DNA from 4 places in the Bacillus spongicola genome. Region 2 is predicted to be linked to each of the others. Evidence: riboswitches for the same ligand, from Rfam matches in the RefSeq annotation. Region 2 holds a riboswitch; each other region holds the start of a gene.
The links. Region 2 has a riboswitch for cyclic di-GMP ahead of U8D43_RS09685 (glycoside hydrolase family 191 protein). Riboswitches for the same ligand answer to the same signal wherever they lie in the genome.
Positions count from the first base shown of each region.

Region 1: another riboswitch for cyclic di-GMP. It lies ahead of U8D43_RS10805 (anti-repressor SinI family protein); the one in region 2 lies ahead of U8D43_RS09685 (glycoside hydrolase family 191 protein).
Region 3: another riboswitch for cyclic di-GMP. It lies ahead of U8D43_RS10765 (hypothetical protein); the one in region 2 lies ahead of U8D43_RS09685 (glycoside hydrolase family 191 protein).
Region 4: another riboswitch for cyclic di-GMP. It lies ahead of U8D43_RS20915 (cache domain-containing protein); the one in region 2 lies ahead of U8D43_RS09685 (glycoside hydrolase family 191 protein).

Region 1 is NZ_JAYKTS010000013.1:100,639-108,897, forward strand. It holds gene U8D43_RS10780 (DEAD/DEAH box helicase) at 1-540, shown strand, start outside; gene U8D43_RS10785 (hypothetical protein) at 923-1,111, opposite strand; gene U8D43_RS10790 (single-stranded DNA-binding protein) at 1,126-1,500, opposite strand; gene U8D43_RS10795 (YwpF family protein) at 1,894-2,331, shown strand; gene U8D43_RS10800 (helix-turn-helix domain-containing protein) at 2,433-2,753, shown strand; gene U8D43_RS10805 (anti-repressor SinI family protein) at 2,765-2,920, opposite strand; cyclic di-GMP riboswitch class I at 2,950-3,042, opposite strand; gene U8D43_RS10810 (helix-turn-helix domain-containing protein) at 3,964-4,293, shown strand; gene srtD (class D sortase, LPxTATN-specific) at 4,295-4,912, shown strand; gene U8D43_RS10820 (hypothetical protein) at 4,919-5,203, opposite strand; gene fabZ (3-hydroxyacyl-ACP dehydratase FabZ) at 5,444-5,878, opposite strand; gene U8D43_RS10830 (DNA-directed RNA polymerase subunit beta) at 6,388-6,654, opposite strand; gene U8D43_RS10835 (flagellar hook-basal body protein) at 6,670-7,497, opposite strand; gene U8D43_RS10840 (flagellar hook-basal body protein) at 7,512-8,259, opposite strand, start outside.
Region 2 is NZ_JAYKTS010000011.1:106,255-114,513, reverse strand. It holds gene U8D43_RS09715 (glutamate-5-semialdehyde dehydrogenase) at 1-110, opposite strand, end outside; gene proB (glutamate 5-kinase) at 129-1,268, opposite strand; gene proC (pyrroline-5-carboxylate reductase) at 1,449-2,294, opposite strand; gene U8D43_RS09700 (nucleotidyltransferase domain-containing protein) at 2,977-3,543, opposite strand; gene U8D43_RS09695 (nucleotidyltransferase family protein) at 3,556-3,744, opposite strand; gene U8D43_RS09690 (endo alpha-1,4 polygalactosaminidase) at 4,067-4,729, opposite strand; gene U8D43_RS09685 (glycoside hydrolase family 191 protein) at 4,760-5,677, opposite strand; cyclic di-GMP riboswitch class I at 5,715-5,806, opposite strand; gene U8D43_RS09680 (YebC/PmpR family DNA-binding transcriptional regulator) at 6,101-6,820, opposite strand; partial or broken gene U8D43_RS09675 (SulP family inorganic anion transporter) at 7,073-7,617, opposite strand; gene U8D43_RS09670 (hypothetical protein) at 7,675-7,812, opposite strand; gene U8D43_RS09665 (M4 family metallopeptidase) at 8,175-8,259, opposite strand, start outside.
Region 3 is NZ_JAYKTS010000013.1:88,943-97,201, forward strand. It holds gene U8D43_RS10740 (cell wall-binding repeat-containing protein) at 1-1,229, opposite strand, end outside; gene U8D43_RS10745 (LCP family glycopolymer transferase) at 1,379-2,317, shown strand; gene U8D43_RS10750 (hypothetical protein) at 2,826-3,578, opposite strand; gene U8D43_RS10755 (hypothetical protein) at 3,914-4,075, opposite strand; gene U8D43_RS10760 (hypothetical protein) at 4,395-4,892, opposite strand; cyclic di-GMP riboswitch class I at 5,096-5,181, shown strand; gene U8D43_RS10765 (hypothetical protein) at 5,464-6,126, shown strand; gene U8D43_RS10770 (efflux RND transporter periplasmic adaptor subunit) at 6,139-7,467, shown strand; gene U8D43_RS10775 (SWIM zinc finger family protein) at 7,799-8,259, shown strand, end outside.
Region 4 is NZ_JAYKTS010000006.1:165,369-173,627, reverse strand. It holds gene U8D43_RS06655 (DUF4064 domain-containing protein) at 477-896, opposite strand; gene U8D43_RS20925 (methyl-accepting chemotaxis protein) at 1,303-2,268, opposite strand; partial or broken gene U8D43_RS20920 (HAMP domain-containing protein) at 2,263-3,021, opposite strand; cyclic di-GMP riboswitch class I at 3,285-3,367, shown strand; partial or broken gene U8D43_RS20915 (cache domain-containing protein) at 3,427-4,140, shown strand; gene U8D43_RS20910 (methyl-accepting chemotaxis protein) at 4,507-5,097, shown strand; gene U8D43_RS06640 (cold-shock protein) at 5,216-5,416, opposite strand; gene U8D43_RS06635 (hypothetical protein) at 5,935-6,513, opposite strand; gene U8D43_RS06630 (RNA polymerase sigma factor) at 6,500-7,009, opposite strand; gene U8D43_RS06625 (hypothetical protein) at 7,740-7,952, opposite strand.

The DNA.
Region 1 (8,259 bases), on a different contig from region 2:
CAACCAAAACATACGCTGTCTCGCTCTTATAAGTTAGCAAAGCTCGTCGATGTGCTGGAAAACGTGCTGGAATCTGGTGAAGCCTGTCTGATTTTCACGCAATACATTTCCATGGGTGAAATGATACAAACGCTACTGAAAGAACAATTCGACATCGATGTGCCGTTCCTCAACGGCTCGATGCCAAAACAAAAACGAGATCAACTCGTCGAAGATTTCCAAAGCGGAAAGTATCCCGTCTTCCTGCTCTCCCTAAAAGCGGGCGGAACCGGTCTCAACTTAACCGCTGCCAATCACGTCATTCACTATGATCGCTGGTGGAATCCGGCAGTCGAAAACCAAGCAACCGACCGAGCCTACCGAATCGGCCAAAACCGCTTCGTTCACGTGCACAAGCTCATCACATCCGGTACTCTCGAAGAAAAAATCGACATGATGCTCGAGAAAAAACAAGCACTCAACGACGACATCATCCAAAGCGATTCCTGGATTACCGAGCTATCTGATCATGATTTAAAAGACTTACTTACATTGAAATAAGCATTAGTTTGGAAGGCTTCCCGTTTACGGGGAGCCTTTAATAATGGCTCTTTTCGTATCCTTTGTTGCTATTGGCACAAAGAAAAAACAGGCAGTAAGGTTTTTTCGACTGATTTCTTACCTTTTATCTAGAAATGGAGAATTTTTCATGAGGAAAAGAGCACGAAGTCATACAAATCATGGAATATATTCCTATTCGAAAAGCCACAATCTTTGCGAAAACAGCCTCAATAATCAATCGAATTCTTAGCATCTAATAAAATGTTTTCTCAATAAATATCCACAAAAAAAGAGCCGGTTGGGGAGCCGGCTCAACGGGGAGTTTGACGAGGGTTAAAACGAGGTAGATGTTTTTCTCTCTATTACGAGGGCATAGAGGAAGTTAAGAGGACAGTTGATTTTCTTTTACGACTGGAGTCAATGGTAGAGTTGAGTATGCTGTGAGTGTATTTTTCTCGAGGATGGACACTTTTTCTTGGAGTTGGACTATTTCCGAGCGTGCTTGACCTAGTTTGAGAATTAGCTCACCAACAAGTAGTTCTATTTTTTTCAATTCGTTTTGATTGCTCACTGATGCGGTCCTCCTTATGGTAAAATAGCTTCTGCTGGTGTAAAATGGGTATTTTCTGCCGTTTGTTGCGTTTTTTGGCCTAAAAATTTAACACTTTCGCCGAATACTTCGGTCATGTAAATTCGTTTGCCTTCGGTGTTTTCGTAGTATCTCGTTTGAATTTTTCCGATAATACCGACCACCGATCCTTTCACACAATAGACGGCGGTGTTTTCTGCCGTTTTGTTCCAGAGCGTACATAGAACAAAATCCGTTTCAAATTCACCTGCAGCGTTCCGGTAGTGGCGATTCACAGCTAATGTCACATTTAATACCGATTTACCGTCACGGGTTTGCTTTAGGACTGGATCTTTTGTCAGTCGACCGACCAGTGTTACTTGATTAATCATTCTCTCCCTCCCTTCTAACCACATTGTATCGAGAAGGTGGGTGCACGTAAAATGGATGATTCCTTCCTTCCTTTTTAAAATTACATCATTAACTACCGAATTCAGCTAGGGGAATTCAATAGTTTTCATTCATTTTCTAGTAAAATTTCAGCAAACCAACAAATTTAAAATTTTTTCAGATGTGTGTTCCAGATTTTACTATGATATAATTTTTATTAGAAGGCTCTATTCTTCTTAATTGTTGCTTTAAGAAGAAATTCTGTATGAAAATCGTTCATTTTTTAAAATCCACCCTTCAGATCATACGAAAAGAGGACCCGTAGTATAGTGATGTCAAGGAAACTGAGCAAATGCGAAAGCAGCCGATTAGAATGATGTCCAAGGAGGAATTCGATGAAAACGTTTAAAATTATTACCTTTCAAATTATAGATCAAGAGGAAATTGTGACGATTGATATCGAAGATGGGCTAATTATTAATAAAGAAGATCTGAAAGGCACGTGGCTCGTTGAAGCCTTTGCCTCTCGTCAATATTACGATTACTTTCGAGAAATTCAACAAACCACCGATGATACAGAAATTCGTGTCGTCATTACTCACCCTCAGAACGACTATGCTTCCTTCTTTATACATATTCGCGGAATTAAGCAGCTTGATGGGAAGATTAGTGTGTTGATGGAAGGTCATCTTAAAAAAATACCAAAAGACTACTCCGAATTACTTCTAAATGAACTGATTGAGCAAGGTCTTGAAGGTGCTCCCTTAATTGAAACCTTTCGAAAAAAAATCAAACTAAAACCAAAACTAACGTCTAATTCAAGTGGACAATAGTAATAATCCTATAAATGTTTTCACGAGAACTTGTTCTCTATAGCTAACATATGTTACTTTATTAATAAATGTAGTTTACTACTTATCACGAGGTGTCGATTATGATTGGAGAACGTGTAAAACAATTGCGACTGGAGAGAAAAATGTCGATGACTGAGCTAGCCGATCGAGCTGGCGTCGCAAAATCTTATTTAAGTGCGCTTGAGCGTAATTTACAGCAGAATCCTTCTGTTCAATTTTTAGAAAAAATTTCGTCTGCACTTCATGTCTCCATTGAGTCAATATTATTTGATTCAAAACAAACCAATGCACTCGATCCAGATTGGGTAGATATTGCTCAAGAAGCTATTTCTTCTGGTATCACAAAAGAGCAATTCAAAGAATTTATCGAATTTAATAAATGGCGAAATGAACAAAAATAAAGTCTTGCAGATTATGCAAGACTTTTTGTAATATTTCGACTCATTTCATTTGATGTGGGTATTTTCTTTGTTTTCAAAAATTCTCTTATCTCATTTTTTGAAATTCCACTTTCTAGAGCTTCTTTCACTAGTTGGATCCACTCCAGATCCAGTTCAATTTTCCCCATTATTCTTCCCCCTAAAATACTGATGTATTTCAGGCAACCCAGCCATCATAGCTTATTTTGTTATAAGCAGTAGATCTGTGGCTTTGCGTCCTCATCTTTAAATGAGTTTGCCTTTAAACTGATGTAGTTATTTGCTATATTCCTCATTATACAGACGTGTCCTCCCATTTTTTGTAACAATTTGTCTATCGAATCTTTATTTTCAGAATTTTTTATCACCAATATTTGCTATATAGTGACATTTTCCCTCCTTCCATAGGTGAAATTCTTCATAATTCCATAGTCTGTAGCTAATTTTGTCGAGTATTACAAACTTTTTTTCATCTGCTTTCGGTACGCTTCTAATTTTTTTGTAGCTGGGATGTAACTTGATTGCTTTTCTAAGGAGCTATTCGCGTTAAAGAAAGGACTATTCGTGAGGTTTTGACCGCAAGTAGGGCAGTGCCAGTCACCAAACTCTGTCGCACTGAAGGAAGGACGATAACAACGTGAACACATTTTTTTATACATTACATGCACCCCATCATTTTAATATTTTCTTATACTGCCAATTTTTCCTTGTTGATTCTGGGCTAGGTGTACCTTTATTTCTAACTGGCTCACTAAATTCTCCATTTCACTCTTGATTACCATCAAAAACAGACGAAATGATAGCCGAAACAAAGTACTATCATCGATGATAAACTGATACGAAAAGCAACAAAGTTTATGAATTGAGCCTTACAAAAGAATTGTTAACAAGAGCTAGATAAGAAAATATTAGGCTAAGGCTGTTCGAGGGAGGATGAGCTTATCCTATATATTTGTTTCTTGTACTGGATAGATAATTCGAGCTATGCATTTAGTAACAGGAAAAATGTCACTCGTTTGTTCTTTTTAATGAATTATAATTCTATTATAAAGTACAAACAGAGAGAATAAAAGGCATTTTTTCTATATAACGAACATTTTTTTCTTTTCTTTCAAAAACAAACTAAAATCCCCTTTTAATCGCCTCTTTTGTTCTATATAATGAACGTATAATGATATAAAGGAGTTATTTTATGATTGGAGAAAAAATCAGAGAAATAAGAGAAGAGCGAGGAATCTCCATCAATGAGCTATCATTAAATGCAAACGTTTCTAAATCCTATATTAGTTCGATTGAGAGAGGACTTCAAAAAAACCCTTCGCTAAAGATCCTTAAACAAATAGCTGATGCGCTAAGGATACCAATCGATGAATTCATAAAAACAGAAGAAGTTCATGAGGGAAATTATTTAGACAAAGTGTGGTTATCTTTGCTTTCTGATGCTGTTAGGAGTGGATTAACAAAGAGAGAATTTATGCAGTTTACTAGATTAATGCGCTATAAAAGAGAGGAGAAAGCTTAACATGTTGCGATGGAGTGGTCTTGTTCTCTGTTTTCTTGGAGCATGTTTCTTTCTTTATGCCCTGTTTTCTATTTTATCGCAACATCAACAAACGAATGCCGCACTTGAAGAAGCTAAACATTCCTTATCGAAGGCTGAGTTCTCGTCTAAAACGAAACAGCTTGCGGATGAAGAGAACCCCATTCCTAGATACCAGTTTACTCAAGGGGCTATCGTGGGCCTTCTAAAACTTCCTGTTTTAAACAAAGAACTTCCAATCGTTGAGGGAACCGATGAAATCGATTTAGAAAAAGGTGTTGGACATTTATCCTCAACTAAATTGCCCGGACAACAAGATAATATTTTTTTAGCGGGACATCGTGATACGGTTTTTAAAGGTTTAGGCAAATTATCGATAGGAGATACATTATTGGTAGAAATGACGAGCGGAACATTCGAGTATGTGATTATAGAGACGTTCATTGTTAAGGAAGATGACCTCAGTGTCACGTTGCCAACTAGTCCAAATGAAATGCTCACTTTATCTACCTGCTACCCTTTTGCAGCTCTGTCTTCCACGAAAGAGCGCTATATTATTCGAGCAGAAAAAAAAACTAAGGCGAGGAATTCCCCGCCTTAGTTGCTGCTATTCGTCTTTACGATCTTCGTCTTCCATATCTTTCGGGTCTTCCAGAATTTCTTCTTCTGGCGTATTTTTGTCTTGAGCTGGATCTAAGTCCATTCCGTCTTCAACATTCGTATCTTCGTTCAATTCTTGATCCCCAAAATCATCAACTTCTTCATTGAGATCAAGATCTTCTTCGATTAACGTATCATCTTCAGGTGGCGGTTCTTGATCAGTTCCACACCCTATCATTAGCATTGCAGCTAGTGCAGAAGCACCTAAGATGGACCATAACTTTTTATTCATATTGTATTATCTCCTTTCGATCTGCTTATTATCTCGACCAGTGTAGTGGTCTTTTGTTAGCTTTCCCAAAACGCTTCAAGAATTGCATAAAAAAAATGTAAAAAGCATAGCTTTTTACATTTGGACGTATTGGTATGGGGTGTTGGTCGACTAAGCAGTTCATACAACAGCGTATATGCAGACTTCAGGAAATCTTTTCGTATTGTCTGAAACGTGGGATATCCTTATATTAAGAACAGATTATGCTTGTTTTTCTCCAAGCGCAAACATGATTTCTGTTTCACAAACAAGCTCTCCATCTACCGTTGCAATACCTTTTCCTTTGCCGATACTACCTCGAACACGAACCATTTCGACTTCTAGACGTAGTTGATCGCCTGGTTTAACTTGACGTTTAAATCGGCAGTTATCAATACCTGTGAAAAACGCGAGTCTTCCTTTGTTTTCCTCTTTTTTCAGCATCGCTACTGCGCCAACTTGAGCCAATGCTTCAACAATCAGCACACCTGGCATCACAGGATACTCAGGAAAATGTCCATTGAAAAACTCTTCATTCGCGGTTACATTTTTTAAACCGATCGCTTTTACGCCTTCTTCGATTTCTGTAATTCGATCCACTAGTAAAAAAGGATAACGATGAGGAATAATTTCTTTTATTTGTTGAATATCTAACATGGGGAACCTCCTATATTTTGGTGCGTTTTTTGCAAATGGATGCCTATTAATCAGCTATGTATCGTTCTTCATGCGTGTCAGAAGTAATCAAGAAAAATGACATCTTACTTTTAGTTTACCGTAATTTTCGTAGAAAACAAAAAAAGATGCAATAAGCGACATTATTCAGGACTCTTGTCGTTTACATTGTTGCTATAGGATTTAGTTGATGGTGGAAGTATCTAATTCGAAAGTTTTTTTTTCAAAAGGCTCATTTCGTAAACTTTGTTGCTCCTAGCACAAAGAAAAAACAGGCAGTAAGGTTTTTTCGACTGATTTCTTACTTTTTATCTATAAGTGGAGAAATTTTCATTAGAAAAAGAGAACGAACTTATACAAATCAAGGGGTATGTCCTTATTCGAAAAGCCATAATCTTTGCGAAAACAACTTTCTAAAAAATTGGCAAATGAAAAAAAGCTTTCTTAGGTAGGAATATTAAAATTCTACCTTCAGGTTCCTTGTGCTTTTCTTAAATATCCTCTTGCTTATCACTAGTTACGATTTCTCCGATATGTGTCCAAGTGGATTTATGGAAAACGTCGGTTGGTTTTCCATCACCCAAATAACCATACCCGACCATTAGCCCACCCGCAAGACTAGCGGTGACTAAAAGTGTAACAATAATTACCCGTAGCCAAATTGGAATTAAGCGAATACGGACGGATTTTTTGGGCTTCTTATTCTCTTTCAGCTCTTCTCGTGTTGTCGCTTTTTGTTTGATATTTTTCTCTGTCATCGTTCTTGTCTCCTTTTAACGAATACCATTCACGAGTCCCATCATTTGGTCAGCAATGGATATTGATTTTGTTTGAAATTGGAATGAACGCTGAACGGTAATCAAATCAGTCATTTCCTTCGATAAATCGACATTAGACTTCTCAAGGAATCCCTGTTGTAACCCGATGCTCTCTCGTTGTGCACCGATTAAATCAGTTAGAACTTTGTCTTGATTCACTTCAAGTGTAGTTGGCAAACCATATAAATTATTTCCTTTTTGCTCTAAATATTGTGGCTGTTGTACCGCGACTACCCCAAGTTCAATTATTTCTTCACCTCTTGGGGTTTCTACCGTCAGTCTTCCTCCGTCCTCTAAAACGAATGAGGTACTGTCACTAGGAAGAGAAATAATCTCATCATTTTGATTTAACACTGGATTTCCGTTTGCGTCAACTAAAAGCATTTCTCCACCTGAGGGTGATAAGTAGAGTGCTCCGTTTCGAGTATAAGCTATTTCCTCTTCCCCATTTACTTGCGATAGTATTTTCAAAAATTGATTTTTCTGAGAAAATGAAAAGTCTAATTCTCGTCCGGTGTTTTGCAACGCTCCTTGAGTGAGAACTAGTTGCACTGCTCCTAATTTTGCCCCTGTGCCTTGCCGAACACCAACAGGGGTGTGTCTACCCGCTTCTTGGGAGAGGTTCGCCTGCGTTGCAAACTGCTGTGAGAGTAACTCTGTAAAAGACGCATCTCTTCGTTTGAAGCCATTTGTATCCACATTGGCTACATTATTCGAGATGATATCCATCTGTTTTTGGAGCTGATTTAACGTATTCGTTGCCGTAATCATCGTTCGATTCACTACTTATCCCCCCTTTAGTTTACGCGTCCTACTTCATTCACTGCCTTTTCCATGCTTCGATCATAGGCTTGCAATACTTTTTGATTTGCTTCAAAGGCTCGGTAAGCGCTCAGCATATCGGTCATCGTTCGACCCTCGTCTACGTTAGAGCCTTCTAGAAACCCTTGTTGCACTGAGGCATTTTCAGTGGCTTGGGGGAGATTATTTTCTTCGATACTATAAATGCCGCCACCTTCTTTTTTCAAAATAAGTGGGTTTTCAGCGTAGGAAATTCCAAGCTTCGCAACTTCTGTATTGTTTTGCGTAATAGTTCCATTCGCCAAAACAGTAAATTCCTCTGATTGGAGCGTAATTTTCTCACCCTTTTCATCTAAAACAAAGAGTCCTCCGCCAGTCACTAGATTTCCATCATGATCGAGAGAAAAATTCCCGTTCCGCGTGTAGTTGATCCCGCCATCTGGAAGTTGAACTGTAAAGAGTGACATACCTGGGCCTTGGTCAACAAGCGCAAGATCCGTTGATTTATTCGTCTGCCTTATATCTCCTTGCAAATACAAAGGAATAGCCTCTTGCATATAAACGCCCGTATTTAGTCCTGTTTTCAATGAATTAGCTCCTGGAATACGCAAGCCATTTTCAGTCGGAAGCTGGTCAGCACTCATCCGTTGAAGTAGCATTTCAGGAAAAGCCCTCATAGCCGATTGATCTGATTTGTATCCTGGAGTATTGGCATTGGCTAAATTATTAGAAAGCATTTCTGTT
Region 2 (8,259 bases):
TGAAGAGCTTCATTTTTTTGTTCTGTCGTTAGTAAGCTAAGTTCTTTTGCTGCTTTTTTTGCTAAAATGGCCTGTTCTTCTACATTTAGTTTCTGTTCAATTTGTGTCATGCAATTCCCCTTTCAAATTTACGACCCTATTGGTAATGTACCTTCTAAATGACATACGAGCGCATCATGCTCGACTGCTGGTTTTTCAAATTGTTTTTTCATCGCGACTGAATCATGATCTTTTTTCAACTTTTGGAGCTGATCAGATGAGTAATTTACGACTCCTAAGCCGAATTCTTCCCCATCTAAATCTCTAATTCTTACGACTGAACCATCTCTAAAGCGGCCTTTTACTTCATGGATATTTCCTGCTAATAAACCGTCATTTAGTTCCATAATCGAGTGCTTGGCATTCTGATCAATAACCACAACACCCTCAGGTCCTGAATTAAAGGCAATCCATTGCTTTTTCTGATTCAGATTCATACTGTCATCCTTCGTTTCAAAATAAGTCCCTTTCGCCGTTTTATTGACTGCACCGAGTAGAATATTAGGGACGCCAGATTTCCCTAAAAAGGCTGGAATCCCAGATGCCATAGCGATTTTCACAGCATCAATTTTGGAACGCATCCCCCCTGTGCCTACAGAGGAACCTGGTTCGCCTGCACTCTCCTCAATTTCAGAAGTGATTTCGTGAACCTTGTCTAATAAAGTGGCATTCGGATCTTTACGAGGATCAGCACTATATAAACCGTCAATATCCGACAAGATGATAAGCTCATCCGCATCTACTAGTCCTGCTACTTTGGCGGAAAGAGTATCATTGTCACCGAATTTTAAGCGGTCAATCGTGACCGTATCATTTTCATTAACAATCGGGACAATGCCCCTTTCTAGTAAGACATTAATCGTATTACGAGCGTTGTTATAGCGACTTTCATCTGAAAAATCACTTCTTGTAATCAGTATCTGGGATGCCACATATCCATGAGACAAAAATACCTTGGAATAGGCTTCAATTAGTAGACCTTGTCCGATCGAAGCCGCTGCTTGTTTTTCTGGTAAATCAATAGGTCGTTCTAGACATCCTAATTTACGATAGCCTGCCGCTACCGCCCCCGAAGACACAAGCAGTACTTCATGACCTTCATCCTTCAATTGAACGATGTCATCTACTAATCTCTCTAATTTTCTCGTGCTTACTTCACCTTGTCGACTTGTCAAAGAACTACTTCCTATTTTTATGACAACCCGCTTCGTTCCGGTGTATGAAGTCATCTAACCCCTCCTGGTGTTTTCTCTGTTATTTAGGCGCTACTCGCATATATTGCGGCTATTTCATCCGACTATTGATTAAATTTTCCATTTCACATTTGATTTCCATCAAAGATGATAAACTGATACGAAAAGCAACATTCTTTGCTTAAACAGCTGCTGTTTTCGCTCTTTTCAACCTTATTATCTTGCTAAAACTGGTTCTCTTTGTAATTCTGCACTTAACTCTTTCGAGCGGTTGGCCGCACCTTTCACGGCTTGTGAAATTGCATTACCTCCGCCGTGCTTACGTAGCGCCGCTAAACCAGCTGCTGTTGTCCCGTTTGGTGATGTAACTTTTTTTCGTAAGGTGGCTGGTGAATCATCTTGATTCATAATCATTTTAGCCGCTCCGAGAATGGTTTGAGCTCCAATTTCACGTGCAAGCTCACCTTCAAGGCCAGCTTCTGCACCCGCTTTTTCAATATGCTCCATTAAATAGTAGAAATATGCTGGTCCACTTCCGGCAATGCCAGTGAAGATATCCATTTGCTTTTCAGGTATAACGTATACTTCCCCGATGCAAGCAAGAAGGGATTTAGAGGCTTTAATACTTTCTTCGTCTACATTCGTTCCTAGGCTCATAGCCGTTGCAGATTCACGCATCATACTTGATGTATTCGGCATGACACGGATCACCTGTTGACCCATTGGCAAAAAGCTTTCGAGATACGATGTTGAAATTCCCGCAAGTACAGATAATACGAGGTGATGAGGTTGAATAGAGTGTTGAATCGAAGCTAAAGCTTTTTCTGCATCTTTTGGTTTCATCGCTAAGACGATAATATCCACACCACTAAGCTTTAGTTCACTCGAAGGAGTCGTACGAATATGATATTTTTCATTTAGTTCCATTAAACGATCTTGATTACTTCTATTACTCGCAATCACATTGATTGACGGTATTTTTTTAGATTCAACAATGCCTGAAATCATCGCTTCTGCCATCGATCCTGCACCAATAAACGCGACTTTTTTATTTTTTAACAAAGGGCAATCTCTCCATTTATGATTATTTTCGTTCGTTTTTAATCCCGCTAATAATCGTAACATGCCTGAAATTAGTTTCAAGGCGAATAGAATAAGTTAGGTGTATATGAGCGAGAAACAAAGAGTAAGCGTTTTCATTTTATTCTCAGTCTTCCTCTTCCGCTCTCAAGTGGATATATCCGCTCTAATCACGGTATATAGAGATTATTAGTAGTAAATTTTCACTATATTTCGATAGTATTCAACAAGATTCCTTCTTTTCCTTTTTTATTTCAAATGCTAAACTATGAAAATTGGACAAATAAATCGCATCAGAAATTATCTCTTTCTATTAGGCTGTCTTCTTAGCTTGTACTTACCCCTGCGTAAACCGCCGATTGAAATAAATCGACTTCCACATGCAGATTTCTACACACCAGCAACCCTCCGTACGATTAGCAAGAACCTAAAAAACCTATAGTTCATTTTCTCATCGCCTAACGTGCACCCCCCATACCTTTTCACTCGATCTACATTTGAAGACAGCAACGTTTTCATGATAATTTATGGCTGTTTCCGGAAAGCCACAAACTTTGCGAAAACGCCGTTAGTAATCAATAAATTAGTTCAACTACTTTAAAAGTACAAAATCAGCGTAAAGCTCGAACAAAGCCTTTTTTTACTTTCATACCAAGATTAATATTTAGCTCTTTATAAACCAATCTAAGAAATCTTCTAAGACTGTTAAAAGAGTTTGATTAGAAATTTCATCTTCTGTATGCAGCATTGGTGCCACTTTGCGAAAAAGAACTTCCTTGGGGAAATATTGTTGGATGATCATTAAGTTTTCATCAATGCTGGTCGACCAACTTTCATCTTTAACGTTAATTGTTAGGTATACTCCCCTTATCAGTCGCTTTAACATCGATCTCTTTTTAGATTTAGACACTTTTTCGGTTAAGAGCTCCTTTCGATAGCTACTGATTAATGGAAGTAGGTCTTTATTTAACGCTGAACTAATTTTTTCATTTGGTTTCATTTGCTCAAAGCATTGAGATAAATCCTCTCCATAAAGACAAGTACACATATGACGAAGCCAAAATCCCCATTCGTACAGATTTTCTTCAGCTAGGACCTCCTTTAAACCTCCCAAATCGTAATCAACTTTTACTACAGTTTTAAAATGATTTAGTAAATGATTCGTTTCGTTATCTAGCTTATTTATCTCACCAAATGGTAGTGGGAAATGTACAATAACAGTTAAATCCAAATCAGAAATACCTTATTTTGCTTCACCCCTACCAATACTTCCGTACACATATATACTGTGTAAGTTTTCCTTCAACAATTGTCTTAATAAGTCTATAACTGCATTTATAACTGGTTTAAATTGTTTTTGAACATTTTCTTTCGCTGTTGGATTAATAATATAACCCTCAGCATTCAGTCCCATTTTAGTTGGTAATTCCATATATGCTTATCACCTCAATAAAAATTATCTATTTCTTTATACAAGTCTTTGCACACATTATTTATCATTGTTAGCTATTATTCAAGAACCTGGACCGATTAAAAATTAAAAACATCCCGCCAATAGTTCAACAGGATGTTTGTTCAAGCTTTATTCCAAATTATCAATCTTTATTTCCAAACTATACTTATTTGGATAACTAGTGGTTGAAGCCTATAAAATGAATGGAAAATTCATTTTATAGGCTTCTGGTTTAAAAGGATTCAAAAAGTTCCCTGTCGTCTATCTATATCGCAATGTCTAAATAGCGAAAAAAACAGCTTTACCATTTCATAAATCTATTATGATCATGGTAGTGGGTGAAACCAAGATCATCTGAATATTGTTGGGTTGCTTCCTCTTTTAACGAGATTGTGAAGACAGAGATTTGATGAATAGAACGTAATTCAATTAGTTGATTTACAGTAGTTTGGGACCATGAACTCCGTTGAATTTTATTTTTCTCAAAAAAAGCCCATAAGACCCCGTCGATATAGGGGACCGTTTTGGTTGAAAGAACATCAAATGCACCATTTTGGATGAGCACCTTATCCTTCTTGATATTATTGATAAAGGAAACAAGCGCATCTTCCTGATTTGTTCTCGCTTCATCCGTAAATTCCTGTTCAAGATTTCCGATAGAGTCTAGAAGTATGCCGTCAAACCCTTTTTGATGAATCTGAGTGTCTACTTCTTGTTTCATTATTTCTTGATAATGTCGTGAAGTAAGATCCATTAAATACGCATCCCAGCTATACGTTACCTTTTCTCCATTTCTCCAAATAAAATCATCTTCCTCAAACTGCGCTAACAGAGAAGAATTCCAGCCTCCGACTTCTGTTGTACTGATGTATCCAATTACCTTGGTTCCAGCCGATTGAATATGTTCTACTTGTTCCTTGGAATAATGATACGGATCCACTATGACTAAATCAAAGTTCTTCATATCTTGCAAAATCCACTCTTTGGGAGCTCCTTAGTATACTTGGTACTCTCTAATTTGCGCCAAACCATTTTCTGAAGAAATAGTTGGAGATGTGGCAAAATCATTCCAAGTAAATTCATCAAAACTTTCGGGTTCATAGTAATGAACAAATCCTTTTTCCTCAGCAAATGCTTTACTCCATTCTCCTTCTGAAAAGGAGACCGTAAACACCTCAAGCGGATATTCTTGCTTCATTTCTCTTAATGTCTGAATGGTATTTTGGGCCCATTCGTCATTTGCAATCACATTTTGATCAAAATTCTCCCACAAGATTCCATCGACATATGGGGCTGTCGCTTCTTTCAATGTGTCAAATCCCCAATTCTGTAATAAAGGGAGTTGAGGATACTTTTCCTTTACCGTTTTCAAAAACGAAACCATACCTGCTCTTTGTGCTTCTAACACATCAGGCTGGTCCAAAAATTCATTGTCGATATCTCCAACCGTATCAAGAAAAATTCCATCAAATCCTTTTTGTATGATTTGATTGTTAATCTCTTGCTGCAATAACTCTTGATAATGAGGGGACGATATATCCATTAAATATGAGTTCCACTCAGGATAAAATACTCTTTTGTCGACTTCATAATAGAAATCATCCTGGTGAAGCTGATTCATAAACTCAATATTCCATTCATCCGCTTCCATTGTATTAATATATCCGAGCACCATCGTACCACTGTCTTTCAATTGTTGGATTTGATCAACAGTAAACTCATGAGGCTCAACAATCACTAAATCATAATCCTTCATATTTTCGAGAATCTCATCTGTGGGGGTATTATAGTAAATTTGGTAGGTATTAATCTGCGAAAAAGGACTTTCTAATTCCGCACGAACCGGAGAATAAGCAAGAGGTGAAAGCAAAGTATACACTAAAAAACAAAACAAAATAACGACTCTCTTCATAAAAAATCCCTCCATCTACGAAATGAGGGATGGGAGGTTTCGCAGATTGGCGATCGGTATGAGTTTAGCACTCATCGACGACCCATATCTTTGCGTCCCTGCCTTTCGACAAGTTTGCCCATCACCATCTATTTAACTACCTTCAGCATACGGGAGTAGGTCGAAATACGCAATAATTTTTGACTGTTTAGAAATATCTTCTCCTATCATAACTACAGTCTCTCTAAACCCTATGAGGCGATATTCCTCAGGTTTAGAATTGATACAATAAATCCCCCAAAGTCGATTGCTTACGAGATTTATGGACTAATTCCAAAAGCAACAACCTTTGCGGAAGCTGCCTTTTACTAGAATACAACCCAATCCTAAATAGGTTATAAAAAAACAGACCTCTTGTTGAAAGACAAGGTCTGCTTTCTTAACTTATTCTCCTAGATCGACGTTATGATACACTTGTTGTACATCCTCAAGATCCTCGATCGCATCAATCATTTTCTCAAATTGCTCTTGAGCGTCTGCATCAAGAGTAACGTCATTTTGGGCTAGCATCGTTAGCTCAGCTACGGTAAATTCGGTTACACCATTATTTTTCATGGCAGCTTGCACAGCATGAAATTGATCCGGTTCGGCGTAAATGATGACAGCTTCCTCTTCTTCAATAATGTCACGAGCGTCTACATCCCCGTCCATTAATATTTCAAGTACATCATCTGCTGTTTTAGCCTCCAGGCCGATAACAGCAGTAGCATCAAACATATAGGCAACCGAACCACTTACCCCCATATTTCCACCATTTTTACCAAAAGCAGCACGGACATCTGATGCTGTACGATTCACATTATTTGTAAGAGCGTCAACGATGACCATTGATCCGTTCGGTCCAAAGCCTTCATAACGAAGGGTATCATAACTTTCCTCTGAACCACCCTTTGCTTTTTCGATTGCACGGTCGATAATGGCTTTGGGTACACTGTATGTTTTGGCACGTTCTAGAACTACTTTGAGTGCTTGATTCGATTCTGGATCAGGTTCTCCTTGCTTGGCTGCAACATAGATTTCTCTTCCGAATTTTGCGTATATACGACTTGTATTCGCATCCTTTGACGCTTTTTTCTCTTTAATATTATTCCATTTACGGCCCATATTGCTCCACTCGCTTTCAACTTTATCTTACTATCACTCATACGTGACTTTTCTTCTTCATTCTCTTGGTTTTAGACTAAAGTAAACACCATACTTTGGAAAGGAACTCTCGCTTTACTCTACATTATTATACAACAATTACACGCTTGTTTAGAAGATTTATCACTAAAAGAATCACTTCTCACCTTATTCAAATGTCTCTCTAATTTTTTCAAGAAGTAGAGCTGTCGTCATTCACGATTGAATCGACCTTTACTGAACCGCTTTAGATGACTTTTTCACAAAATCGAATACATAGGTCAAGACGACACCAACCGCAACAGCCACCATCAAATCAACAACTACTGTTAAAACCATCGTTGTCGCTATGACGATCACTTCATCTAGCAAAAGGGTTCTTCCTTTTTTAACCGTCTCCCAATCAAACATCGTAAAGTCCGTATAGATAAGTATCCCCGCTAAAACAGCTTGTGGAACAAAGGCAATAAGTCCACCGGTTCCAACTAGACTCAAAACTAAAAATACGCTATGGAAACAGGCTGATAAAGCCGTTTTCCCTCCACTTTGTAAATTGACAATTGAGCGAACTGTTGCGCCGGCACCTGCCAGCCCCCCAAAAGACCACTCATCACATTACCAATTAGCTCCTTATTGCTGTTATGCTTAGGCTTAGTTCCTGTTTCTTTATCCATTACCACTGAGGTTAGAAGTGATTCGATGCCAAGTACAGCAATCGCTAAAGCGAATGGAATGAGACTCACCATTATTCCTGAATCAAGAATGGGTATTTGTATCATTGGCAATGAATTCGGTAGCTTCCCGATAAATTCAATGTCTATTAACCAACCGACTTCTTATAAGGCAACCGCAAAAAGACTAGCGCCTATTAATGGAACAAGACTAGCTGGAATTCCTTTAATTCGTTTTTTAGCTAGAAGAATGACTAGAATCGTCGTGCCAACAAGAATTGCTCCAGATTGCAAATACTTCATTTGACCTGGTGTTCCACCGAATAATGCGGCAAAAAAAAGAGTGTCCACTAGCCGAAAAGCGACTAAATGGACAGCCCATACCAATGAACATATATAGTTGATGCTAGCACAGCGATAAACAGGTAGTAATTACTCTTCGTTTTATGAGCCTATCCTCACAAAATTATCTTTTTTAAAAGGCTCTTTTCGTATACAATGTTGCTCTTGACACAAAGAAAAAACAGGTAGTAGGGTTTTTTCGATTGATTTTTTCTTCTTTATCTAGAAATGAAGAATTTTTCATTAGGAAAAGAGCACGAAATCATACAAGTCAAGGGATTCCTTTTTATTCGAAAAGCCACAATCTTTGCGAAAACAGCCTTCTAAAAAACTCCAACACTATCCCAAGCTGTTGCGACTGAATTGGCTGTACTCGAATCATACAAATCTTGTGCCGATTGGATAAGT
Region 3 (8,259 bases), on a different contig from region 2:
TCTTTGTTCTGAGATGAGGAGGATTCTGCTCCTATTTCTGCCAGTATTTCCGCTACTCTTGATTGGCTAAGACCTAGTTGAAGACCGTGCTCAGACGTCCAGCTATCCGAGTTAACAAATAGCGCCACAACCTCTCCTCCGCTAACGCCCACTTGTAAATACTTCGCATAATTTTGATTATAAATATACCAGTCAAAATCATAACGAGCTGATTCGATTCGTTGTGGATTTCCTAATTCAGAAAGTAATTCAGTTTCAGTGCTACCAACAGAAACTCCTTGGAAGGCGAATTCTGCGGAATCACCACTAAGATTTTGTTGAACGGTCGCTGAAACGGCATTCACGCCACCTAGAATCGTATGAGCGTCATAGTTTTCCACCAATCCTTCAACAGGATCGGGGATTTCTTCTTTTTTCACTAACAAAATCGGCGCATTTTTCGTCGCTGCTAGTACGGATCCCGCTAGAGCATCGGCAAAGCTTTCTCCGGTTGCCACATAAGCTTGAGTTGATCCCATTGGGAAGGCTTCGGTGATCTTCTTCGCTGTTTCAAAGCGATTTTCCCCACCGTAACGAGTTGGAGAAGGCAATTTCTCTTCCACTTTCGCTGAAATCACGCCATAGCTTCCAACGACAATGGTTTTGCTTTTTTGATCCGTTACTTTTTTTGTCGATGAAGGTAACGTCGCTGTATCGGTTAACACAATCGGAATTCCCTGTTTGGCCGCATACGGGGCAACAGCTAGTGCGTCCGGGAAGTTTCTCCCATTAGCCACGACCGCTTTGGATGACGGCAGGTAGCTGGCAATTTGCGCCGCTGTTTCAAACCGGTCAGCCCCGCCAATTCGGTTGATTTCACCAACGATTTCTGCTAATTCATTCTCAACCGATTCCGCAATGGCTGCTTTACCGCCTAAGAGATACACCTCTTGTACATTTAAGCGTTGCAATTCTTCCAATGTTTCACTCGGTAATTTATTTTTCGTCGTCAGTAATATTGGTGCTTCAAGCATATACGCCAACGGCCCTCCTGCTAATGCGTCAGGAAAAGTTTCTCCGCTCGCCAAGACAACCGTATTAGAATCGTCCCAGCCTGCTCGCGAAATTTCTACAGCTGTATCATAGCGGTTTTCACCACTGATTCGATTGATACTCGCATCAACACTATTCACTTCATAGGAGCTCATCACTAGGATAACTAGCAAGATACTCGCAAATTTTTTTATCAAAATACCCTCTCCCTTTCGTAAACTTCTATTCTAGTATAATGGAAGACGGTCATTATTTCTGTTCATTTTGACAAATTCTACTAATATTCTTCATTTTTGAGTATAATAGACTATATTCTAGTAAAAATCTTCATAAGGTGGGAAGAGAATTGAGAGCTGATAAGCATAAAAAAAAGAAACGTTGGATTAAAATATTCGGTTTCCTATCGATTCTTCTATTCGTAGCCGCTGGTTCGTATGTCTACTCCATTTACCATTCACTAAATAATACGATGGTGGCGATGAATGAAAATGAGGCACGAGCAAAGTCGGATAAACGTGAGGAAAATTTAAGTCTTAACAAGAAACAGCCTTTTTCCGTTCTATTGCTTGGAGTTGATGAACGACAAGGGGACAGAGGACGTTCCGATACGATGATCGTCGTGACCGTAAATCCACAGGAGAATTCCACCAAAATGGTCAGTATCCCACGAGACACCCGTACTGAAATCATCGGAAAAGACTTTGAAGACAAAATTAACCACGCTTACGCCTACGGGGGCATCGACATGTCTTTGGATACCGTGGAAGCCTTCCTCGATATTCCAATTGACTATTACGCAAAAATCAATATGGAAGGATTAGAAGATATCGTCAATGCAGTCGGTGGCGTAACCGTCCAAAACGAGTTGAACTTTACTTACAAAGGTAAGACATTCACCGAAGGTACACTAACGCTGAACGGCGAAGAAGCCCTTCTATTTTCACGAATGAGAAAAAATGATCCCAATAACGATTTCGGAAGACAAGCCAGACAACGACAGATTATCCAAGCCATCATCAAAGAAGGAGCGAGCGTCTCGTCTCTTTGGAATTTCGGCGATATCTTCAAATCAATCGGAAACAACGTGAAAACCAATCTGTCCCTCGCTGAAATGGTCGATATTCAACAGAACTACAAGAGCGCCACCCAGAACATCAACCAGAGACAACTCGAAGGCTCAGGGGCGATGATCAGCAATGGCGAAAAAGAAATCTATTATTATATTGTGGCGAAAGAAGAGCAACAAATAGTGCAGCAGGAATTGAAAAAGCATCTAAACCTTTAATAATGGCTCTTTTCGTATGGATTGTTGCTTTAAGAAGAAATTCTGAATAAAATTCGTTCATTTTTCTGAACAAGACTACCAATTGAAACGAAAAAATGACCCGTAGTGTAGCTATTTAAAAGAAGCGGAACCTATACGAAAAGCCACAAGCTTTGCTAAAACAGCCGTAATAATCCAGTCTCGCAACAAGGGCAACAGGCCGTGAATATGTACGACTTTTTAAGTTTTGTGTATCACTTTTTCCTTGTATGAACATTTCTAGTGGAGATACATGTTTTCCGCTCGATTTGGGGTAGTTTTGTTGCTCAATCTCGATTGATTGTTGCAGTAGGCGAGGTTATTTTAATAGTTGTTTACATGTAAAAAACAGGACACTCCATTGCAGCACCGTACGAAATGATCGGTAATTATCAGACGTTCTGCACCATCATTTCTTACTTCCCTATGCACCGTCTATAAACTGATAGTCAATACGCCTTCGTTCATATGATCGAAGGCGTATTGACTATCAGTCTTCCAACTTCAATAAATCCCATGAAGTAATGATCCCTAACGGTGCTTCACTCTTCTTCCCATTTTCCGTGACGATAATCGCCTCAAGCTTCTGCTTTTTTTTCTGCTTATCTTCAAAAATCGTTTCAATATCGATCACATTAACCTTATCTGAAACAAATTTGACGACGCTTTGAGGTTCATACTTTTTCAAAACGGTCACCTTCTCGTCTCTAAAGTGAACCGATTGGTCCGTTAACTGCTCCGCTACATAATTGACGATCGCTCGCTCGGTCATCAAAAAGGAAAATTTCCCGTCCTGATAAACCGGAAATTGTGAAAAGGAGTGTTGAAGCATATCTGTTAGCACATCGGTTACCAACTCGTCTGTATCATAGAGCTTTACCGGAGACGAAGCAAGTTGAGTGGCGTTCGGTGGCGACTGCAAGAATGCAGCAATTTCCTCAATTCGTGTGACGACCTCTTCGTGCGGGTCTGCGATATAATAATCTCGTTTCGTTTTCTCATGCACGAGGGCATTTCGTAAACGCGCATAGCTTTTAAGATCCTCAAAATAATGGCGAATCGACGCATATCGATGCTTTGTATCATAGAGAAGGTCAACAAATCCATGTGCATCCTTATTCGTCGACAACTTCTCGAGTTCATCATGAATTTGATTATAGGCGACTTCGAACCGCTCAACCTTCTCCGTAACGTTGTTCATCGGGTCTTTAACTTGTGGTTGTTTTTGATAAAAATGGTTCACAGAGCATCCCTTCTTTCTTATTGGATCTTTTCGTACACATTGTTGTTATCGCACTTCCGAGCCAATGGAACATTCCTTTTAGGGGGCGAAAACAGCTTTTCTATTAGAATACACGGAGACGTACTTTCCTATACTAAGCCAAGATTTTTTGGAGATTCTTGCCGGCAGGATTTCCCAATATTTTAGTGCGATGTAATAGTGCGAATTAATTCGTGACATCACTCGATTTTTCTACTTCGCGCTAGAGAAATACTTATGAAAGAAGAAGAAAATCCAAAAAAGAACCCTATCAGCAGTTGAAAAAGTTCTTTTTTCTATATCTATATTCAAAAAAGCTATATCGCTTTTTCTTCTTGATATTGGGTTGTGCTTACAAGTTCACGTTTAAGCCAGTCCATCATTTTTGCTGTATCCATATTGCCATTATTTCCTTCATCCATCGCTTTTGTTAAAAGATATTTTAGTTTATTTTGATCGTCTATCATTGAAGAACGCAAAACTAACCCTCCTAATTATTATTCTACTACTCTATATCCATTTTGGCTCAGTAAAAAACCTCTTCGATTTTTATATTATACAATTAAATTACAATTATCTACAATTGTTTTTTTATAAAGGCTCTTCTCGCATACTTTGTTGTTTTAGCATACAAAAAAGATGGAGACACTCTTTTCTTACCTCATTTCGGGTTAAAAATGATGTGAAAAGATGCCCGAAGTCATTCTTCATCACGAAATGATAGCTAATTCGAAAAGCGACAATCTTTACGAAAACAGCCTTATTAATTTACAAATAACTACTAATATTCATGACAATTTATTGATCTTCTGGCAATTTTCTACTTAATGACTTAAGTTGTGAGTTTTTTTCCCTTCTTCTTCTGCTAGATTGAGGGTTAATCAGGTAGGTAGCTTGTTGCTTATTTTGTCTGACAAGGAAGGAAGCGACTAGTCTGTAGGCAAGCTCTTGATTGATACGTTTCGTTAAAGAAGGATGCGGCTCGACTGTGACTTTCATCTCAGAAATATGAATGATCATCAACGGTTCCGCGAGATTACTAGACCAGACGCTGACTTTTGTACTTCCTTCGGTAACTGGGAGTATTAGCATAGTGGTGGGATGTGATGGTAGATTCTTTGAAGGCAGCGAACAGAGAAGTGTGCTTTGTAAAGCTAAAGCCAAGCTGGAGTGAGAATGAATCGTGATGGAACCATCTGAATTTAACCTACCGTCAACCATAATCCTGTAGCTGGACTGTTTACTGATTTTTATCGGTTTCTGGTTTGATTCAATGCAAATAAAAAACTTGGTCATTCAATCCTCCTTATCCTTAGTAATTATGTACCTACTTCACAACTATAATAGTACCATTTTACCACTCAAAACGTAACCCTTTATTTTACAATTACTTCATACCAAATATTCTATCTATTTCCAGGAATAGTATTCGACGTTTTTCAACAAATTACTATTTACCTATTTTATTTTCATAATTTCGTAGTTAAAATAGGTAGGTGGAACGAAAATGGCAGAATTGCTTAAAGGTAATGGCGCAAAGCTTAAGGAGCTAAGGTCTTTTAGACTATGCTAGCCAGCTATCGAAATCCAAGGAGGATGAGAGACTTGAAATTTTATACACCTGAAGAAATTAAAGTAAGAAAATCAAGGAATACTCGAGTGATGTACATTAGTATCTTTGTTATTACCACTTTATTTATTATCGGTGTTACTTACTTACCATACATTTTATAATGATTGAAGCCCGTTGAGCATCGGAAATTTCCGATGCTTTTATTATTTTGAGTTATTTCTACATTTTATGGAAAAGTCACCTGCGAATGCTGTAGAATAAAGAGAGGATTCTGCTCATTGGAGGATAACATACATGAAATTTAAATTTAACTTTTGGAAAAATCTGCGCCAGCCGTCTACTTCTTTTTATCAATTAGGGATGGTGGAGGCGATCAAATGGCCTTGGGCGAAGATGTTCCTACTTATTCTTTTTAGCGGACTCATTTTCACTGTGAATGCAAGCTTTGGAATAGGAACAAATATTTTAGCTCCGCATATTGTCACCAACACCTTAGGTGAACTAACCGCCCAACATGTATATTTTTTACTCGGTAGTTTACTAGCAGGAATCTTCTTCTCACTCTTCTATCTATTCTTGCCGACGATCTTTTTTTGGAGCATTTCGGAAGAGAGCTTTCACAAACTATTTATTGTCGGAATGATTTCGTTTCTCCCACTTTTAATTGAACGTGTGATGTATTTAGTTCTGGTGTTCACCTTAAATGTGGAATGGTATTATTCTCCCTTTTCACTCGGTGTAATCGCGGAAGAAATAACAAATCTAAAAGCAATTATCTATTTCGCCGGGGCAATTTCGTTATTTAAAGGATGGGCCATCTACTTGCAATTCCGTGGATTATCCCTGCTCACGGAACGAAGACCTGCCCTACTCCTATTTTATATTTGTTTCATTCACCTGTTATTTTGGGGTGCATCCACACTATTAGAATACATCGACTTTACGAGTATATTGTAAAAGGCTGTGACCATGATGAAAAAAAAGAACCTACTCTTATTATTTAGCATTTTATTGATCACCCTGAATGTCTTTTTCATTCAACGGAATCTCTCATCCATTCCGAAAATAAGTTACATTGCCGATTGGGATTATGTGGGTACTTCCACTTTGCGCGATGTGCTAAAGTCGGAGGGGGTTGTCGTCCCATTGGATGAATTCTATGTAACTATTGACGAAAATCGCTCGTTCTCTGAGATTTTCGTCGAAGAAGGCGACACAATCGAGGTCGGCACACCACTTTTCGCTTACGATTCGGATGAACTAGACGAAGAGGTGGCAGAAGTAGAGCGTCAAAAAGACGTAGTAGATGTTGAAATTAAAAGTGTTAAAACATATATTTCTAATTTAAAATCTACCTCGCGCTCACTACCAAGCTTCAACTCCACGGGGGAAGAAGATCATAGCGAAGAAAAAGCAAGTAAGCTTCAAATCGAGTACAGCCTCGATGCTGACATCGCCGCTGCGGAAGTGAAGCTCGACTTACTTGAGGCACAGTCATTGAAGTATAAAGATGAACTGATTGATTTGAAAAATGAACAATCCGGTGGAACGGTTGAAAGCAAAGTAGCTGGCATTGTAGGAGAGATCTCCTACTCATTGGACAACCCTTTTATCACCATAAAATCCGATAGCACGATGATTACCGGTACACTTTCAGAAGCCGAAACCGCTACCGTGAAGCCAGCCATGAAAACAGTTGTCACCTCTCTCGTCCTTAAGGAATCTTTCGACGGGGCGGTCAGTGAAATTGAAACCTATCCAGCTCAAGAACCGGACTCCATGACCGAAAGTCGCTACCCTTACTCCATTCTGCTGACACCGGAAGAAGAGGAAGTGAATGAATTCTCTGATAGTGACGGGGAATCTGAAGATCTTGATGCTGACGAGGATACGGAGACTGATGAAGACGTAGAAATCCCTGTTGAAGAAGCGGAAACCCTTTGGCCTGGCTATCATGTCAGCGTCGACATCATCACCGCTGAAGCAACCGACGTCAACGTCCTTCCGAAGAAAAGTGTCGAAATGAACGGACTAGACTATTTCGTCTGGGGCATCCGTCCAAATGGCTCCACGATGAAAATACACGTCACAAAAGGTCTCGAAGTCAACAACCTAATGGAAGTAAAAGACGGTATCGAAAAAGGCGACCTCTTCCTCCCAAACAAAAAAGCTATAGCCGGGGATCAATCGCCCATCATCACCCCCCTTCATCCCTCACAAGTAAAGGTGAAGGAACTGAAAGAGATGAATCGATATTTAATCATGAAGAATATTCTTTTTGGATTAGTTGAAAGATAAACTGTTTAAGAGCCTCGAGCGTTAGGGCTCTTTTTTTATGGGTTGGCGGAGGCGGGGGATGCTCTACTTTGACTGACTAATGCACATCTTCGTGATGTATGCACGACTTTGTGCCCGATATGCACATCTTTTCTCGGTTATGCACGACTTCCACAGTTTATCCCTCCTACCACCTAGCACACCCTCTCTTCCTAAAACATATGGTAAGTTGCACACATCTTTGTTCCTTAACTCTTTCTGTTTGGATTTCTGACAACTACAATCCGGCATTTTCGGTTATAATGAAAGAATATGGATTTTTAGAAGGATAACTCGAAAAGGAGGCGTTCGTTTGTCTTCTAAACTTGAAGAATTAACTGAGAAAATAATGGCTTCTGGTGAAGATATTAAAAAAGAGCTTACCCCGAAGGAATCAGCTCATTTGAAAATGGTTCAAAAAGGTTTATTATTACACCGGCAAAAGCTCGTGTACAATGTGAAGACGCTCGATAGTACGATTTCTGCGCAGGTTCAAGATGTGACACCTGTGTCGGTTAAATTAGATTTAGATTTTCCGTTATTGAGTCGGTGCTCTTGTCCAGAAACAGGCTGGTGTCGACACCGTATGGCGGTTTTTTTCACGATTTTTCAGCGCGTGAATTCGGTTTCTGAGTGGGTTAAATCCTGGAAAGGCGAGGATTCGGTCGTTCCGGAAGTGAAGAAAGCCGCCGAGTTGACGAATCTCCACCCTGCGTTGAAAACGGCGAGTTCGCTGTTGCAGCGAGACGTCTTACGGGGGCAAACGCCACAAAA
Region 4 (8,259 bases), on a different contig from region 2:
GCAATAGTATTTATATACTTATTTAACAGGACAAGATGCTTCTCTGTATTCCTCATTAACATTTTTTTAAGGCTCTATACGTATACATTGTTGCTATTTCACCTAATTTTAGATTCCATCCTTCATTTTGTTGTTTATATTCAACAAAAAACAGACGAAAAGGACCCCAAAGCAAAGCTACCTAACAGTTTATAGACTGATTCGACAAGCAACAACCTTTGAGAAAACAGCCTTTCCTATTGAAAAATTCTTCATTTCTAGATAAAAAGGAAGAAATCAATTTAAAAAACCTACTGCCTGTTTTTTCTTTGTGTCAAGAGCTACAAAGTATACGAAATGAGTCTTGAGAAAACAGCCTAATTTAAACAGAAAGGATGGGAATTCCAATGAACTCCCATCCTTTCTTAAGATAATTTCTAACTAAATTTCATATCAAATATGTCATCGAGCAGAAAAATCATCAATATCGCGATGATTTAATACACATCTTGTTTTGGCTTACGCACCAAACTCATAATACCAGCAATCAAGAATAAAAGCGCTGGTAACCAACCAAAGAGTAAGGTCATCAGAGCAATGATGACCGCTCCGATAATCAACAAAATTCCAGCCAATTTAGGTTTTTTATTGCCTTTTAAACTAAAAATCGCAATAAGTCCTATTACAAGTCCAATGACCCCAGCTGCAACGATAACCCAACCAGCACCCCCAATCATTTCAATAAATTGAGTTGGGTTCACATCTGCCAAATCTGGGTCTGTTGTGAACTCAGCTTCTATGTCGGCAAGAACCTGTTCGTTTTGCAATAAAAGAGCAAAAAACCCCCCCGCAAAAGCCATTAATACACTGGTAATTACCCCAATAACGGATAAAACAATTTCTACTGTTCTTTTCACTTACCTGTCCCCCTTTAGGATGTTCACTACAACTATAGATACGTATGATCGACGGAAAGGTTTCAATTTCTGCCATCCTTTACGGAAAATCACCCTGTATCAGTTCCTTCTTATTTTGATCATAAACAAGAAAGAAATATTGTAATCTTTGTACCAAATACAATATACCAAATTTCCCATTCAGTTTCAGCAGAAAATTCAATATTTTTCAAATTTATGACATTATTATGAGCTAAACTATTCGATATCCTAAAAAGCTTTTGTGATGGTGAATATACTCTCTCTCATATGGAACATTTCAGGAAAACCCACTCTTCCTTCCAATTTTACTTTCTCTGGTTTGATTGCTTAATCGTATTCTAATCCCATGAAATAAACGAATAGATTCCTACAAAAAAACTCAGCATTAATGCTGAGTTTTTTGTCTCATCTGAAAAACATCAATCGTTTGTTGCAACTCTTCAGCTAAATCAGATAAAGAATGTGCAGATGAAGAAATTTCTTCCATAGCCGCAAGCTGTTCTTGACTTCCGGCCGAGCTTTCTTGACTCGCTTGAACGCTTGTCTCAGCTATTTCTTTCACATTATTAATTGAATCAACAATATGCTCGCTTACCATTGTCATTTGCAAAACGGCTGCAGATACCTCCTCTACTCTTGTTGAAACATCTGTGATGGAATGATCGATAAGTGCAAAAGCCTGATCTACTTGTTTTGAAAAAGTAATACCGTGTTCCACCTGTTCTGTCCCAGCATTCATGGACAAAATGGCCTTTTTCGTCTCAGCTTGAATATTTTCAATCATATTTGTGATCTTTTCCGCTGCATTACGTGAACCTTCTGCTAATTTTCTTACCTCATCCGCAACAACGGCAAAACCTTTCCCATGCTCCCCTGCTCTCGCCGCTTCAATCGCTGCATTTAGGGCGAGCAAATTCGTTTGATCCGCAATGGTTGTAATGACCTCTGTTATACTCCCAATCTCCGAAGACTTCACACCTAATATCTCGATGATTTGTGACGTGTCATCGACATTTTTTGAAATTAAATTCATTTGCTTTACTACATTTTCAACATTAGCTGAGCCTTTTTGAGTAGATCGTATCGATTCTTCAGTACGCTGAGACATCTCAGAAGCTTTTGAAGCGATCTCATTGATACCTGTTGACAATTGATTCACTGCAACCGAGACATCATTGATGCTTTGTAACTGTTGCTCGGCTCCTGCAGCTGAATTTTGAGCTAATGCTGACAGATGATCGGTAGCTTTCACGGTTTGATCCGCACTCGCATTAAATTCTTCTCCTGAAGCTGCCACTTGGTGAGTAGCTGAACGAACCGTCGAAATGGTTCCATTTAAATCTTCAACCATTCGATTTAAGGAGGTCACCATCTCTCCAATTTCGTCACGATTTTTAATATTTATTTTATCCACTGCCAAATTTCCAGCAGCTACTTCCTTCAATACTCTAGTCACTCTTCTAATCGGCGTAGCAATGAGTCTTGTCATGATAATGACAATAACAATTCCAGCTATGGTGGCTAAAACCATAAAGAACATCGTATTGGTTCTCGCTTGTTGAAAACTTGTTGAAACTGCTTCCTTTGAAGAAACGATTGAGTTTTCATTGATTTCAACAATTTTGGCGATATTTGCTTCAATGCTCGTGATGGTGATTTGCGCTTCTTGTTGTAAGCGATTAATCGTAATCATGTTATATTCCCCTTGGTTAAGAACCTGATCTACAATTGTAATCGACTTATCTCGATGCGCGGTAAGATTAGAAAATAATTGCTGTTCTTTCTCATTATCAATATATTGTTGATAATGATCATATAACTCATCAAAACGCTTCTTATTTTCTTCTAATTGTCCTGAAAATTTCTTCATATCTACATTATGATTGGCTCGTAATGCATTTGTATATTCAAGTAAAATACCATAGGTTAATTCATGCGCCCCCTTAATTTCTAGGACTGATTCAATTGCAGGAAATTCATTTTCCGTCATTGAATTGACCGACGTACTCACTCGATTCATTTGCATAAGATTGAAAGCATTTCCGACTAGCATTAAAAATAAAATAATAATAAATCCCGTTATAATTTTCTTCCTTATGCTCATGTTGATTCGAAGCTTTTTGAATTTCTTCACCTTAAACTCCCCCAATTCTCCAGCGATATTGATGTTATCTTTATTTTAGCTGATATTCAGGCAGATGTTCAGAATTTTTTATAAAAAAACAAAAATTTCGCGTTATATCGTGGAAATTCTATCTTTTCACTTACATGGTTTTAGCAAATAGACACATATAGCTTGAATCAAACAAAAAGAATATTCTAATAATCAGGCAAAAAAATTTTATATGTTAAAATACCCCTACATTTACATTTTAAGGGCAAACCAATCGAAAGGTTGGGACGCAAAGCTATAGGGGCTACTCTAATTGGAACGCCAGCCAGCTGCTTCACATTTACTGTGTTGCCTTCATTCCTATAGGCATTTTTTTCTATTTTATTGGTGGTCCGCATGAAATTTTTTATGAATTTAAAATTTAGAAGAAAGATCATTTTACTAGTTTTATTTTTTACCGTCATTCCGCTTATCATCACGACCTGGATTAGCTACAAACAAACCTATGGCGGCATAAAGGACTTAACATTTACAGACCTAAACTATATGGTGGGCTTACAAGCAGACACCCTATCCAATTACACTGAAACGATAAATTCAGGCAATGAAAATCAAACCACTATCGCAAAGCTCGTTAGCGGCATAAAAGAAAAATACTACGAACCAAATGGGATGACTGGATATGCATTTATATTAGATGAAGCCGGAAATGTTATTCATCACCCTAATCCTGATACAATCGGAACCAGTTTAATTCAACACAGCTTTGTTGAAGAGATGGTAACTAAGAAGACAGGATTTATTGAATATGATTGGGATGGCGGCAAGAAGGTGATTGCCTTCAAGGAGCTTCCGAACGGTTGGGTTCTAGGAGTGGGGAGTTACCTACACGATATTATGCAGCCTGCTACGAATATTTTCAAAACGCTAATACTTATAACCATTATTGTAGTTATCCTAACATTCATTATCATCATTCCCGTTACCTACTATATCTTGAGACCGTTTAATCAGCTAACGTCCGGAATGAATCGTTTTAAAGAAGGGGATTTAACGGTCTGGCTTCCGGTTCACTCAAATGACGAAATCGGGCAAATGAAAATAATTTTTAATGAAATGACTAGTCATTTCCATATCATTACAAAAACCATCCAAAATTCCTCTGATAAACTATTACAATCGTCAGAAGAGCTGATGGCAAGTGCTGAAGAAAATACAGTAGTCGCTGACAATATCATGGTTAACATTCAAGATATTTCTTCAAGTGCAGAAGCACAAACAAAGCTTTCAGACGCAAATCATTCAACGATTCTATCGACTAACGAAACAATCCAGCAAATAAAAGAGAAGATCAATGAAACAAATTCCTATTCCATTGAATCGAAGCAACAAGTCGAGAGTGGACATCAATCCGTCCAACAAGTGTCAACAGAAATGTATAGTATACCAACCACCATAAAAGATACAGAAAAGATAATGGACAACCTAGAACATCACTCACAAAATATTGCGGTTGTCACACGTCAAATTGAAGAAATTTCTGAACAAACGAATCTTCTCGCACTAAACGCAGCAATCGAGGCTGCTCGTGCAGGAGAGCATGGGAAGGGATTTGCTGTCGTGGCTGATGAAGTCCGCCGATTAGCCGAGCAAGCCAAAAATTCTTCTGGTGAAATCGCAAGCATCCTTCATACCGTTACGAATGAAATAAGCACTGTCAGCTCTTCGGTTAACTCGTCTTCACATGCCGTTGATCGTGGCTTAAATGTTGTCCATCAAACAGCCGAGACATTCACCAATATTTCAAAGGTATTCACTTTATTCACAGATAATTTTAAGACTATCCTTTTCTCTATTGACCAAATTGCCTCAGAATCTGAAACAGTCGCTCGGCACACACAAGGCATGGCCCAAATGGTGAGGGAAACGGCAGCCTCTACTGTTCAAGTGTCAGCAAGTCAAGAAGAAATGACTTCTTCTATGGAACAAATCAGCTCTTCCACCCAAACGTTGACCGCAATGGCTCAAGAATTACGTTCAATTGTTGATCAATTCCATATTGAGTAGAAGAGTACATAAAAAAAGAGGGAGGCACTTAGTACCTCCCTTCTTCTATCAACTCTTTAATTTCTACTTAAAAATAAAACAGACTCCTTAAATAGGAGTCTGTTTTTGCAAAGGCTAATTATGCTTTTTGAACGTTAGCAGCTTGTGGTCCGCGTGCGCCTTGTTCTACTTCGAAAGATACTTCTTGACCTTCTTCAAGAGTTTTGAAACCTTCGCCTTGGATAGCTGAGAAATGTACGAATACGTCTTCTCCACCTTCAACTTCGATGAAGCCGAATCCTTTTTCTGCATTAAACCATTTTACTTTACCGTTTTCCATATTTGTTGCCTCCTAGTGCGTGTTACACACAATGTATTACTATTCTTGCTCTAAATGATATCCAGGCGAAAAGTATCATTTTCTTCCCATATCTACCGAACAAAAATAATTACTAATAAGGATAACAGATAGATTTTCAAATAGCAAGTGTTCTAGCATACTAGAATTTCGTTTGACATAACTAGTTAATTTTCAACAATTTTCGCATCCGCACTACTGACGATTCTGCTTTCCCTACTATAAAAGTTGATACTACTATAGGTTTATAGCAGTCTCGACTATTTGTCCTAGTTACAAGCGAAAGTCATCGGTAGAAAAATTTGTCAGTTTAAAGGTTGAACTTTAGTTTTCTTTTAAATAGGCTGTTTTCGCAAAGATTGTGGCTTTTTGAATAAGAAGGAATCCTTTGACTTGTATGACTTCGTGCTCTTTTCCTAATGAAAAATTCTTCAGCCTATCCTCAAAAAACTGTCCTAGCTAATTGACTTAGTAAGAATTTAGTAGAAGACAGACGATTTTTAATACAATCCAACTTCCGCTTCCAATGCCCCTCCTGTAATCAAGTAATAGAACTGTCGTGCCTCCTCCCCGTACAATCTGGCTACTTTTTCTTGACTTGCTTGATATCGATAAATCGACAAAGTCTGATTTTGATGGATAGAGATTTCATATTCATTCATGATAAAATCCATTCCGATAACTAACCCATTATTATTAGACCAGCGTTGTCTTTCAAGAATATCCTGAACCAAAGTACGTTCATGTGGAGTATCAATGATTTTCACGATTTCTCCTTTATCAATGTTTGGAACATTTCTTTTGACCAAGAAAATTTGTTCGTTTCCTTCTTTAAATATACTCAAATGATAAAACGACGCATAGACGGCAAACAAAAGAAAGGATAACAGGATTAAGCTTAATAAAGAGAAAGCAAATCTTCTTACAAGCCTTTTCTTCAAACTCAATCCATCATAGGAAACTACAGTATTTTGTAATTGTGCATCCATAAGCTGTTTCTTTTCTGTACTGAGACTTTGCAATGGCAACGATTTTAAACGAGCGTCAATCTCATCATTGTGTTTCTCAATATGCTTCATCTTCTCTACCTCCTAATTCCTTCCTTAATAAAATCTTTGCTCGATGATACGTTATTCTTACCTTATTTTCGTTCCATTTGAGAACTGAAGCCGTTTCAGAGACGGATAAATCCTTAATTCCGCGTAAAATCACCACATCTCGATACGTCGGTTTCAAAGAAATGATAGCCTGATAGATTTCATTTTGACTCTCATTTTTGCTCCATATTGTTTCTGGAGTGTTAGTATCACTTGGCTCCTGAATAGAATCGAAAGAAGTCCACTTCTTCCATTTTCTTTTTCTCATTTCATCTACCGCTACATTTCGCGCTATGGTGAAGAGCCATGTTTTCGGACTAGAATTACCATTAAAATAATCTATCCCTTTTATTGCCTTAATAAATACCTCCTGTACTAAGTCCTCCACCTCAGTAGTTCCCATTCGATATAACAGGAAATGATAGACGTCATCACTGTATAAGTGAAACCACTCCGAAATTTTCTCCTCCCTATCCATACCATTCTCCTCTTTATTTAGTTCTACTAATTAGACGTTTATAACAAAAAGAAATTTCATTTTTCTAGGCTGTTTTCTCAACTTAATATAATCCATTAAAAGGAGAGGTCCCGGAGCATCATTTAGACTATTTTCGAACGAAATTCATACGAAAAGATCCTTAAAAAAACTATGAAGTATCTATAGAGTTTTTAATGATTACAACAGCATCTATGAACAAGATTATGAGTAAGACTTTAAATATCGCTGACAATTGTTGAAGAAAAAAAGCATTCGATTTACACCCTGCCAAATTACAAGGAATTTTTTACCTATAGGGGATTTATCTTTCCTTTTTGCGCACGACTTTCTCCCTTTTGTGCACCACTTCCGATGATTTGCGCACCACTTTTCCCTTTTATGCACGACTACATATCACCAGTAGAATCCCACTATTGCTTTCTGCTTAGAGGATTTGCCTATCATGATAAACATATTCAACTTATCATTGCTCACGAGTTTTTTCATTTAACACATCATATGCAATGTCAAATTTCAGGGATATAGTAGACTGGATCAATCATACATTTTCCTGATACATGAAGGAATCGATGTTGATTCTCCCTCAAAAATAGTTCAACCAGATTCATTTGAATATTTTGCTTTTGAAGAAGATAAAGAGTGGATTCTGTTCATTCAAAAAATGAATCTCAGTTTGCCCAAATGCAGAGACAAATAAAAAAACATCCGATTACTCGGATGCATACTTGATGATGCCGTGTACATAGACGGAATATTCACGGGGAATATATTCTCTTAACTTAATTTTACCTTCTTTTTCTAATTCAGCGACCATTTCTTCAATAGCTAGTGCATCCTTCGAAGTCGATGCAGGAATTTCAACTGAAAAAAAATTCCCACGATTAGCATGTTGTAGATTTTTCAATAATTTTTCTTTATTCATTGGGTCACCCCTTCACTACGTTATGTATTCTTTTCGACTTAAACGCCCTGAATCCCTTCAATAGTTGCAAATTGTTTTAAAAATATTACACATTCGCTTAAAAAATCTGCTATAGTATGATGATTTTCATTTCAGTTTGTATAAGATATGAACTTCTCGTTCAATCAAACGGGATATTCCAGCCGACTACCGAGCAGCTGACTCTTTCTAAGGCGCAGAGAATTTCTTGGGAGAATTCGATTTCAAGATGCTTTTAATAATATTTATTAATTTTTATTTGCTTTCAATTCCATTAACTGTTACAATA